DNA from 2 places in the Modicisalibacter sp. 'Wilcox' genome. Region 2 is predicted to be linked to the other one. Evidence: riboswitches for the same ligand, from Rfam matches in the RefSeq annotation. Region 2 holds a riboswitch; the other holds the start of a gene.
What was found. Region 2 has a riboswitch for thiamine pyrophosphate ahead of G7A98_RS01335 (sodium:solute symporter). Riboswitches for the same ligand answer to the same signal wherever they lie in the genome.
Positions count from the first base shown of each region.

Region 1: another riboswitch for thiamine pyrophosphate. It lies ahead of thiC (phosphomethylpyrimidine synthase ThiC); the one in region 2 lies ahead of G7A98_RS01335 (sodium:solute symporter).

Region 1 covers NZ_WNXF01000007.1:27,173-32,915, reverse strand. The annotation lists gene G7A98_RS08255 (heavy metal translocating P-type ATPase) at 1-972, shown strand, start outside; gene thiC (phosphomethylpyrimidine synthase ThiC) at 1,244-3,145, opposite strand; TPP riboswitch at 3,218-3,338, opposite strand; gene G7A98_RS08245 (EamA family transporter) at 3,489-4,415, shown strand; gene G7A98_RS08240 (methylated-DNA--[protein]-cysteine S-methyltransferase) at 4,406-4,924, opposite strand; gene G7A98_RS08235 (PQQ-dependent sugar dehydrogenase) at 4,927-5,743, opposite strand, start outside.
Region 2 covers NZ_WNXF01000001.1:301,619-307,361, forward strand. The annotation lists gene ilvD (dihydroxy-acid dehydratase) at 1-369, opposite strand, end outside; gene G7A98_RS01335 (sodium:solute symporter) at 487-1,884, opposite strand; TPP riboswitch at 1,875-1,987, opposite strand; gene G7A98_RS01340 (hypothetical protein) at 2,142-2,831, shown strand; gene G7A98_RS01345 (CoA-acylating methylmalonate-semialdehyde dehydrogenase) at 2,873-4,372, opposite strand; gene G7A98_RS01350 (protein adenylyltransferase SelO) at 4,541-5,743, opposite strand, start outside.

The DNA of each region.
Region 1 (5,743 bases), on a different contig from region 2:
GGGACCCTGACCGCCGGGCAGCCAGTGGTCACCGATGTCATTCCGGCCGACGAAGCGGGTGGGGCCGATGCCGTCACCGCGCTGGCCGCGAGTGTCGAGCAGGGCTCCAGCCACCCGCTGGCCGAGGCGATCCTCCGGCACGCGCAGGAACGCGAGCTGCCGTTGACCCGGGTGAGCGAGGCCAAGGTCATCGCCGGTCAGGGCATGGCGGCGCGCCTGGCAGGACGGCGTGTGCAGGTCGTCTCGCCGCGTCATGCCGCCGAGCAGGTTGCGCTGCCGGAGGCGTTGAGCGCGCGCATCGCCGAGTGCGAGCAGGCCGGCAAGACCGCCGTGGTGGTGATCGACGACGCCGTGGCGGTCGGCCTGATCGCGCTGCGCGACGAGCCGCGGCCGGATGCCGTCGAGGCGGTGCGCGCGCTGGACGCCATGGGCGTGCGCTCGCTGATGCTCACCGGCGACAACCCGCGTACGGCAGCGGCAATCGCCGGTGACATGGGGCTCGAACACCGCGCCGGGCTGCTGCCCGACGACAAGGTGACAATGATCCGCGAGCTGGCCGCGCGGGAGCGGGTGATGATGGTCGGCGACGGCATCAACGACGCCCCGGCGCTGGCCGCCTCGCATGTCGGCGTGGCGATGGGCTCGGGCACCGACGTGGCCCTGGAGACCGCCGACGGCGCGCTGCTGCGCAACCGGGTGGGCGATGTCGCGGCGATGATCGGCCTGGCCCGCGAGACCATGGCCAACATCCGCCAGAATATCGCCATCGCGCTGGGTCTGAAGGGGATCTTCCTGGTCACCACCGTGCTGGGCATCACCGGGCTGTGGCTGGCGATCCTCGCCGACACCGGGGCGACCGTGCTGGTCACGCTCAATGCGTTGCGCCTGCTGCGGGCCCGGCCCGGCGGCAGGGCGGAGCCGTCACCGACATCGAGGGAAGCACCGGCGAGTGGATCGCCGTTGGGAGCGTGAAGAGCCCTGCCGGGGATATGGACGTTTGCGCCAATGGCTCGGCCCGCGGAGCGAATCGTCGACAGGCCTGCGAGCGGGGCCGGCCCTCCGGGGCGCCATGAATCCTTCCCTGGAGGCTACCGACGCTATCTGACCGCCATGGATGGCGGGAATGCCGAAATGGGAGGGATCTCTTTTCGGCCTGGCGTCGGACCCCTCTTCGGACCTGTTCCCGATTCCCTTTAGCGTCGGGCCTAGGTGTCGTCATGAGATAGCCACGTCACAAGCCTTCTTACACCTCCTTGTACAGCTCGGCGCCCTGCTCGCGGAACTTCTCGGCCTGTTCCGCCATGCCGCGCTCGACCGCCTCGCGGTCACCCTCGAGCCCCTTGTCCTTGGCGTAGTCGCGCACTTCCTGGCTGATCTTCATCGAGCAGAACTTGGGCCCGCACATCGAGCAGAAGTGGGCCACCTTGGCCGAGTCCTTGGGCAGGGTCTCGTCGTGGTACTCGCGGGCGGTGTCGGGGTCGAGGCCGAGGTTGAACTGATCCTCCCAGCGGAACTCGAAGCGCGCCTTGGACAGGGCGTTGTCACGACGCTGGGCGGCTGGGTGGCCCTTGGCGAGGTCGGCGGCGTGGGCGGCGATCTTGTAGGTGATGATGCCGGTCTTGACGTCGTCCTTGTTGGGCAGCCCCAGGTGCTCCTTGGGCGTGACGTAGCAGAGCATGGCGCAGCCGTACCAGCCGATCATCGCCGCGCCGATGCCGGAGGTGATGTGGTCGTAGCCCGGTGCGATGTCGGTGGTCAGCGGCCCGAGGGTGTAGAAGGGCGCCTCGTCGCACTCGGCAAGCTGCTTGTCCATGTTCTCCTTGATCAGGTGCATCGGCACGTGGCCGGGGCCCTCGATCATCACCTGCACGTCGTGCCGCCAGGCGATGCGGGTCAACTCGCCCAGGGTCTCGAGCTCGGCGAACTGGGCCGCGTCGTTGGCGTCCGCCACCGAGCCGGGGCGCAGGCCGTCGCCCAGCGAGAAGGCGACGTCATAGCGCTTGCAGATCTCGCAGATCTCCTCGAAGTGCTCGTAGAGGAAGCTCTCGCGGTGATGATAGAGGCACCACTTGGCCATGATCGAGCCGCCGCGGGAGACGATGCCGGTGGTGCGCTTCGCGGTCAGCGGCACGTAGCGCAGCAGTACGCCGGCGTGGATGGTGAAGTAGTCCACCCCCTGCTCGGCCTGCTCGATCAGGGTGTCGCGGAAGATCTCCCAGGTGAGATTCTCGGCGACGCCGCCCACCTTCTCCAGCGCCTGGTAGATCGGCACGGTGCCGATGGGCACCGGGGCGTTGCGGATGATCCACTCGCGGGTCTCGTGGATGTTCTGTCCGGTGGAGAGATCCATGATGGTGTCCGCGCCCCAGCGGATACCCCAGGTCATCTTGTCGACCTCGTCCTCGATGGAGGAGGTCACCGCCGAGTTGCCCAGGTTGCCGTTGATCTTCACCAGGAAGTTGCGGCCGATGATCATCGGCTCGGATTCCGGGTGGTTGATGTTGGCCGGGATGATGGCGCGGCCCGCGGCCACCTCGTCGCGCACGAATTCCGGGGTGATCTCCTCGGGCAGGCGGGCGCCGAAGTTCTCGCCCGGGTGCTGGTGGCCGAGGATGCGCTCGACCTCGTCGGTCCCCAGCGCCTGGCGGCGCTGATTCTCGCGGATGGCGATGAATTCCATCTCGGGGGTGACGATGCCCTGGCGGGCATAGTGCAGCTGGGTGACGTTACGGCCTTCCTTCGCGCGGCGCGGGGTGCGCTGGAGGTCGAAGCGCAGGTTGGCCAGGCGCGGGTCGTTGGCGCGCCGGCGGCCATACTCCGAGGTCGGGCCGTCGAGGTAGTCGGTGTCGCCGCGGGCCTCGATCCAGGCGCGACGCAGCTCGGGGAGCCCCTTGCGCAGGTCGATGGCGGCCTCCGGGTCGGTGTAGGGGCCGGAGGTGTCGTAGACCAGCAGCGGCGGGTTCTCCTCGTCGGCACCGGAGGTGCGGGTCGGCGACAGGCTGATCTCGCGGAAGGGCACGCGGATATCGGGCCGCGAGCCTTCGACGTACACCTTGCGTGAACCGGGCAGCGGGGCCACGGCGGCGGCGTCGACGCGCGCGGTCTCGGCCAGGGCGTGGCGGGTCAGGGAGGTATCGTTGGACATGCTCTTGTGCTCCACACGGTCTGGGCGGCGCACAGCGTAGGCGGGAAGGAGCCGGATGGCGGACAGCACGGTTCGGGTCCTCCGCTTGATCCCTACGCCGGTACTAGCCGGATCAGGTTCATCGGGATCCACCGTGATGCCCGCGGGCATAGGGTGATCTCAGCCGGTTCCACCGGCACCCCGTCAAGCGTTGCGCGCAATTCACGCGCCGGAGCAGTCTGGTGCAGGGCGGGCGGCGGGTCAAGCGGCTGCGGTGAGGCTTCGTTGGCCGAAAGCGACCGGTCGCGGCGCGGCATTGCGGGTAATATAAGCGTCGATTCGATCACTACGCCGGGAACCCGCCATGCCACTGGATGCCTCGCTTCGCCTGTTGCTGCTTTCCGCCCTATGGGGTGCGAGCTTTCTGTTCATGCGCATCGCTGCACCGGCACTGGGCGCCTTCTCCACCGCCTTCTTCCGTGTGCTGCTGGGGGCGCTGGGGCTGATGGCGATTCTCGCGGTGTTGCGTGTGCCGTGGCGCTTCCAGGGCAGGGGGCGGGCCACGCTGCTGATCGGTGTGGTCAACTCCGGGGTGCCCTTCGCGATGTTCTGTCTCGCCGCCCAGGTGCTCCCGGCCGGCTATTCGGCGATGTTCAACGCCACCACGCCCCTGATGGGGGTGATGATCGGCGCGGCCTTCTTTTCCGAGGCAATGACCCGCGAGCGGCTGATTGGCGTCTCTCTGGGCGTGGTGGGCGTCGGCGTGCTGGTGCAGGCCGGCCCGGTACCCTTGAGCTGGCAGCTTGCGGGCGGTGCGCTGGCCTGCCTGGTGGCGGCGGGCTGCTACGGGCTGTCGGGCTTTCTGGTCAAGCGCTTCATCGCCGAGCGGGGCGGGCTGGATTCGCGGTTGCTGGCGCTGGGCACCCAGCTCGGCGCGAGCCTGGCGCTGGCGCCGTTGATGGTGACCGAGGTCGCGACCCGGCCGTCGCTGTCGACCTGGGTACAACCCGACGTCTGGGGCGCAATGCTGGCGCTGGGGCTGGCCTGCACGGCGCTGGCCTATCTGCTCTACTTCCGCCTGCTGCAGGAGCTGGGGCCGGTCAAGCCACTGACGGTGACCATGCTGGTGCCGGCGTTCGGCGTGCTCTGGGGGGCCTTGTTCCTCGGCGAGCGGGTGACCCTGGCCCACGGCATCGGCGGCGCGCTGATCGCCGTGGCGCTGTGGCTGATCCTCTTCAAGCCGGCACCACGGCGGGCAGGTGCAGCGCCGGGTGCCGGCGATCAGGCTTGAGCCACACCGGGTTCGACGCGCTGCCCGGCCTCGAGGTCGAGCAGCGCGCGCTTGCGTTCCAGCCCCCCGGCGTAGCCGGTCAGGGCGCCCTTGCTGCCGACCACCCGGTGGCAGGGCACCACGATGGTCAGCGGGTTGCGTCCGACGGCGGTACCCACCGCGCGGGCCGCGCCGGGCGCCAGCCCCAGCCGGTGGGCGAGTTCGCCGTAGGTTGCGCGTTCGCCGTAGGGAATGGCGGCGAGGGCTTGCCAGACGCGCTGCTGGAAGTCGCTGCCCGACGGCGCGAGCGGCAGCGAGAAGCGCTCGAGGCGCCCGGCGAAATAGGCATCGACCTGGGCCCCGGCCTCGGCAAGCAGGGGGGCGTCGCCGGTGGCCGCGTCGTCGATGTCGCCGAGAATGTCGTTGGGATAGTGGCGCTGGCCGACGAAATAGACCCCGGTAAGGGCGTCGCCCTCGGCGCGCAGCAGCATCTCGCCGAGCGGCGAGTGCATGCGGGATTGCCTGAGCATGGTCAATTCTCCCCTGAGGTGTCGACGGTCAGCCGGTAGAGCCCGGTCTCGCCGCTATCGCTGGTGAAGTAGACGGCGCCGTCGGGCCCCACCGCGACGCCCACCGGGCGGGCCCAGCGCCGGCCCGCGGCGTCCTGGAAGCCGGTGACCAGCGGCACCGCCTCGCCGTGGCGGCCGGTCTTGTCCAGACGCACGCCCATCAGCGCCGGTTCACGGCGCGTCGCCGGATCGCCGCCCGCGCCGCCGGTGGGAGCGGTGGCCCAGCTGCCGTGAAGTGCGACGATCAGGTCGACGCCGAGCGGGTGGCCGTCGGGCAGGAAGGCCAGACCCATCGGGGCGCTGCGCGCCGGGAAGGTGGCGACCGGTGGCGTGACTTCGCTTGCCGGTTTCGGCGGAGCGACACCGATGCAGTCGTCGCGCGTCACCTTGTTATCGATCCACTGGAACCAGGGCATGCCGAAGAAGCGTCCCGGCTCGGCGCGCACCAGCACCTCGCGGGGACGCTCGAAGCCCCAGTGGTCGGGGCCGTTGTTGCTGGCGTAGAGGGTGGCGTCGTCGCGCCAGGCCAGGCCGACGGGATTGCGCAGGCCGCTGACGTAGGGCCGCCAGACGGGCTCGGCGCCGCTCTCGTCGAGCACCATCACGCCGCCGCGCCGCCGGTCGGGCCCGTAGCCGCTGCCCAGGTACTGGTTCGAGCAGTTGCCCTGGATGCCCAGCGAGACATAGAGCCGGCCGTCGGGACCGAGGCTCAGCGAGCGCGAGTTGTGGCCGCCGCCCCCGGGGATCGCCGCCACCTCGCGGAAGTCGGCGGCGGTGAGG
Region 2 (5,743 bases):
GTCGAAGCCCTCGCAACCCGCCACCGCCTCGATCGAGTCGGCGATGATCTCGCGCGAGACCAGCGAGTACTTCATGCCCTCGGTGCCGTTGGCGATGCCGTCCGAGATGGTGATGGTGTTGAAGATCACCCCCTTGCCGCCCGCCGCGTCGGCACCGGCCCGCGCCTCGTCGGCCAGGCCGCCGATGTGGCTGTTGCACGGCGTCACCTGGCTCCAGGTCGAGGCGATGCCCACCTGCGGGCGGGTGAAGTCCTCGTCGGAAAAGCCCACCGCCCGCAGCATGGCGCGGCTGGCGGCCTTTCCCGGCCCGTCGACGACCGGGCCGGAGTAACGGCGACGCGGGTCCGGGGTGGTGTTCTGATCGCTCATCGGTCCTCTCCACGGCTGCTCGATGTCATTTCAACATAGCGCCTCAGTCTGGAAGCGGACCGGAGAGGACGCAAATCCGCGACGATGGCTATGTTGTCGCGGAGTTCCCCGGCTGGGCTATCCCGCCTGCCAGGCCGGGTGCGGGCGCGCCAGCGCCACCAGCAGCGCCACCGCGCTGGAAGCGACCAGAGCCCCGGCGAACGGCGCGAGCGTGGTTTCGCCGCCCGGGAAGCTCGCCGCCAGCAACGCGTCACCCAGGCTGCCCCGGGCGATCCAGTCCGGCAGGATGGCGCCGACCAGGCCGGCCACTGCGCCGGCGGCGGCGGCCGGGGCACTCATCCGCGCCCACAGCCCCATCAGCACCGGCACCACTGCCGTGGCACACAGCAGATCGGCGATCAGGAACAGTCGCAGCACCGAATAGCCCTGCAGGGCCACCAGCACCGCCGGCACCATCAGCGCCAGGGTGAGCCAGCGCGCCGCGGCCAGCGAGACACCGTGGCGACTCAGGGCCTCTCCCTCGCCGACCAGCAGCGAGGCGATGCCGTTCTGCAGGGTGTCGACGCTCGAGGCCACCAGCGTCACCGCCAGCACCAGCACCAGCAGGGTCAGCCAGGCCGGCGCCGCACCAAGCAGCGCAAAGAAGGGCATCGGCGGCTCGCCGAGGTCGGCGCCGCTCATCGCCGCCAGGATGCCCAGCCCGCCGACGACCGCCACGACCAGCACGGTGGTGACGCCGCCCAGCACCGCGCCACGCCCCAGCGCGGCACCGTCGCGGGCCGCCCAGACCCGCTGCCAGTAGCCCTGGTGGAAGAGGTTGGCCGCCGTCACCGCGATGACCAGGGTCACGGCCACGTTCAGCGCCTCGCCGGCCGGCACGCTCGGCATGGCGGCGCCGGCCGGCAGCGCGGGCAGATCACCCAGCACCGCGCCCGCCACCAGCACCAGCAGCACGCCCAGCAGCAACGCCTGCCAGCGGTCGGTGACCAGGCTGGCCCGCAGGCCGCCCCAGGCGGTGTAGGCCAGCGTGGTCAGCGCCACGGCCACGATCGCCACGCTGCCCGCCAGCGGCGAGAGCAGCGCGGTGATGCCGCCGATGGCACTCAGTTCGGCGGCCAGGAAGCAGGCCATGTAGAGCACCGACAGCAACGCCACATAGCGGCGCATGCCGGTACCGAAACGCTCGGCGGCAAACTCGCCGATGCTGCGTCCCGTCGGCAGCCGGCGGCGGATCGCCGGCCCGCACAGCGCCAGCACGATGAACGGCAGCGCCGAGCCGATGGCATAGCCGGCCAGGGCCACCGGGCCGACGAAGGCCCCGACTTCCGGCGGCGCGAAGAGAATCCAGGCGCCCATGCCGGACGCCAGGAAGGACAGGCCCAGCGTGGTGCCGCGCTGGGAATTGCGCGCCGTCACGTAATCGTCGAGGGGCGAATCGGCGCGACCGGCGCGCAGTCCCAGAATGGCAAACAGCAACAGGGCCGCGCCCAGCACGGCCAGGGTGGCAAGATACATGTCGCGCTTCCTCCGCCGGTATTGACCGGATCAGGTTCCAGGGTCTGCGCCGCGGCCGGCACACTCTCAGCCCCGAGCGGACGGGGCTCCCCTGGCGACGTTGAATGTCGGGATGATTAAAGTTTTGCGGATATCGGTCGATAGACACGATTATCCGTCCTGCATTCGATCCCTGCCGACGGCAACCCGCCGTCTCAGGGTCGTGAAGCGATCTCACTCTACCAGAACACCAGACAACGATCAGACCCGAGATCCCCATGCCATACCACGAAGCCCAGGAACACGTGCCGGGCCGCCTGCACCGACTCTTCGATGATCCCTACCAGGCCTTCGGCAACGACATTCCGGACCGCTGGAGCCACCTGCCGCGTGCCCTGCAGGCCCTGCTGGCCCCCGCCCTGGAGACGGACAGCCTGCGGCTTCGCGTCGTGCACGGCTGGGAAAACGGCGACTTCGACCCGCGCCACCTGCAGCACAGCGACCACGCCCTGACCTGCCTGGACGACATGCGCCAGGTGCTCGCCGCCTACACCTCGGCCCGGGCCGAAGGCCGACCGTCACCCTGCGACAGCGCCTCGCTGCTGGCCGAGCCCCTGGAAGACGCCATTCGCCGCGCCGAGGCCGCCGGCCAGCCGATCGACGACGCCACGCGGCACAGCCCCGCTCGCTGGCCGGCCTTCACGCAGGGCCTTTACCTGTACACCCTGTTCAAGGTCTACAACCGCCTGACCTACGGCGAGGACGATGACTACCGCTCGACGTACTGCCTCACCCCGCAGGGTGAACGCGAGATTCACGAGTTCCATCTCGAGGAAGGGGAGTTCGCGGTGATCCTGCCGCGGGACGCGGACCCGGACGTCGCCACCCTGCTGGTCCTGCACGAAAGCCAGCTGGAGCCGATGATCCAGCTGCTCGAGCGCTGCGGGATCGCCACCACGCGCCGCTGATCCGGCATCGGGCCCGCCGCATCGCGCGGCGGGCCCGGCCGTCAGCCCATCGAGATCGTGCTGTTGACGCCGCTGGAGATGTTCTCCGGCTCGAACCAGCGCGCGGTGACGGTCTTGGTCTGGGTCCAGAACTGGATCGCCTGCTTGCCGTTGGGCCCCAGGTCGCCGAGCTTCGAGGCCCGCGAGCCGGTAAAGCTGAAGTAGGCCACCGGCACCGGGATCGGCACGTTGATACCCACCTGCCCCACGTCAATGTCGGCCTCGAAGCGCCGCGCCACCCAGCCGGAATTGGTGAAGATCGCCGTGCCGTTGCCGTTGGGGTTGGCGTTGATGAAGGCGATGGCGTCATCGAGGGTCTCGACGCTCACCACGCACAGCACCGGGCCGAAGACCTCCTCGCGATAGATGGTCATCTCGGCGGAGACGTCGCTGAAGATCGTCGGGCCGACGAAGTTGCCGTCGGGATAGCCGTCGACCGTCAGGCCGCGGCCGTCGAGACGCAGCGTCGCGCCCTCGGCCTCGCCCTGGCCGATCAGGCCGAGCACCCGCTCCCGCGCCGCCGGCGAGACCAGCGGCCCCAGATCGGCGTCCTCCTGGGTACCGGGCCCGACCTTGAGCTGCCCGGCGCGCTCGACGATCTCGTCGAGCCAGTCGCGGGCCTCGCCGACCAGCACCAGCACCGAATTGGCCATGCAGCGCTGGCCGGCGGCGCCGAAGGCCGAGCCCAGCACGTTGTTGATCGCCTGGCTGCGGTTGGCGTCGGGCATCACCACGCAATGGTTCTTGGCGCCCATCATCGACTGCACGCGCTTGCCGGCGGCCCCGGCGCGCTCGTAGATGTGCGTGCCGACCCGGGTCGAGCCGATGAACGACAGCGCCTTGATGTCCGGATGGTCGCACAGCCGGTTGGCGACCTCGGGCCCGCCGTGCACCACGTTGAGCACCCCGGGCGGCACCCCGGCCTCGTGGGCCAGCTCGACCAGGCGCATGGTCGACGACGGGTCCTGCTCGGAGGGCTTGAGCACGAAGGTGTTGCCGGTGGCGATGGCCAGCGGGAACATGAAGCACGGCAGCATGATCGGGAAGTTGAACGCCGTGATGCCGGCGCCCACGCCCAGCGGCTGGTGCAACGAATAGACGTTGACGTCGCTGGCGACGTTCTCGGCGATCTCGCCGAGCTGCAGGCTGGTGATCGAGCAGGCATGCTCGACCACCTCCAGCCCGCGCCCCACCTCGCCCTTGGCATCGGGCAGCGTCTTGCCGTGCTCCTCGGTGATCAGTGCGGCGAGTTCCGCGGTATGCTCGCGAATCAGCGCCTGGAAGGCGAGCATGATGCGCATGCGCCGGGCCAGCGGCACCTTGCGCCAGGTGGTGAAGGCCTCCCGTGCGCTGGCCACCGCGCGATCGACCTCCTCGAGCGTGGCGAACGGCACCCGGGCGACCACTTCCTGGGTCGCCGGATTGAGCACCTCGCGCCACTCGCCGGACTGCGAGGGCACGGACTGACCATCGATATACAGCGCGATTTCACGAACGGGCATGTTGGCGGCTCCTGACGGAGCGAGCGCGGCAGCGGCCGGCTCGCCGATTGTGGTTGTTCTTCGCGCGGTGCCGCGGGTTGGCCCGGACAGACGCGGCGACTTATCCCCTCAAGATTAGCCACACGAGGATTCCCCGGACAATAGGCGGAGCTTCTCAGGTGCCGCAGATCAGGTACCGCAGAAGGTACGAAACACCCGCTCGCTCGGCGCCGCCGGCAGTGTGTACACTTCGCGACCGGGCTGCGCCTCGAAGGGCCGGGCGAGGACCTCGCGCAGGGTCTCGAAGGGCGCGAAATCGCCTTCGTAGGCGGCGGCCAGCGCCTCCTCGACCCGGTGATTGCGGGGAATGTAGAGCGGATTGACCGTGCGCATACGCGAGGCGATGGCGGCCCCGTCGGCGTCCTCTCTTGCCAGCCGAGCCTGCCAGCGCTCCAGCCAGGCCTCGAGGGGCTCGCGACGCTCGGTCAGTTCGAACAGGGCCGGGCGAGCCTCGGCGGATTCGGCGACATCGGCCAGCTGGCGGAAGCTCAGGGTGAAGTCGGCACCGCCGGCATGCAGCGCCTCGAGCAGCGACTCGGCAAGCTCGAAATCCCCCTCCTCCTCGCGCGCCAGGCCCAGTTTGGCACGCATCACCGCCAGCCATTCGGCATCGTACTGGCCGGGGCAGGCCTCGAGAACCCGGGTCGCGCGCTCGATGCCGCGCTGGCGATCGTCGTCGATCAATGGCAGCAGGGCCTCGGCGAAACGCGCCAGATTCCACTGCACGACACCCGGCTGATTGCCGTAGGCGTAACGCCCGCGCTCGTCGATGGAGCTGAACACGGTGCGCGGGTCGTAGGCCTCCATGAAGGCGCAGGGGCCGTAGTCGATGGTCTCGCCGGCGACCGAGGTATTGTCGGTATTCATCACGCCATGGATGAACCCCACACCCATCCAGCGCGCCACCAGGGCCGCCTGGCGCTGCTGGACGGCCTCGAAGAGGTCCAGATAGCGCGTTTCAGGCGGCTCTTCGTCCAGATGGGGATAGTGTCTGGCGATCGCCTCGTCGGCCAGGGTGCGCAGGGCATCGATGTCGCCCCGGGCGGCGAAGTACTGGAAGGTGCCCACCCGCAGGTGACTGTCGGCCACGCGGGTCAGCACGCCACCGGGCTCGGGGATACGGCGAAAGACCCGCTCGCCGCTGGCCACCGCGGCCAGCGAGCGGGTGGTGGGAACGCCCAGCGCATGCATCGCCTCGCTGACCAGATACTCGCGCAGCACCGGACCCAGCGGCGCCCGACCGTCGCCACCGCGGGAGAACGGCGTGCGTCCGGCACCCTTGAGCTGCACGTCGCGCAGCCGGCCGTGACGATCGGTCACCTCGCCGAGCAA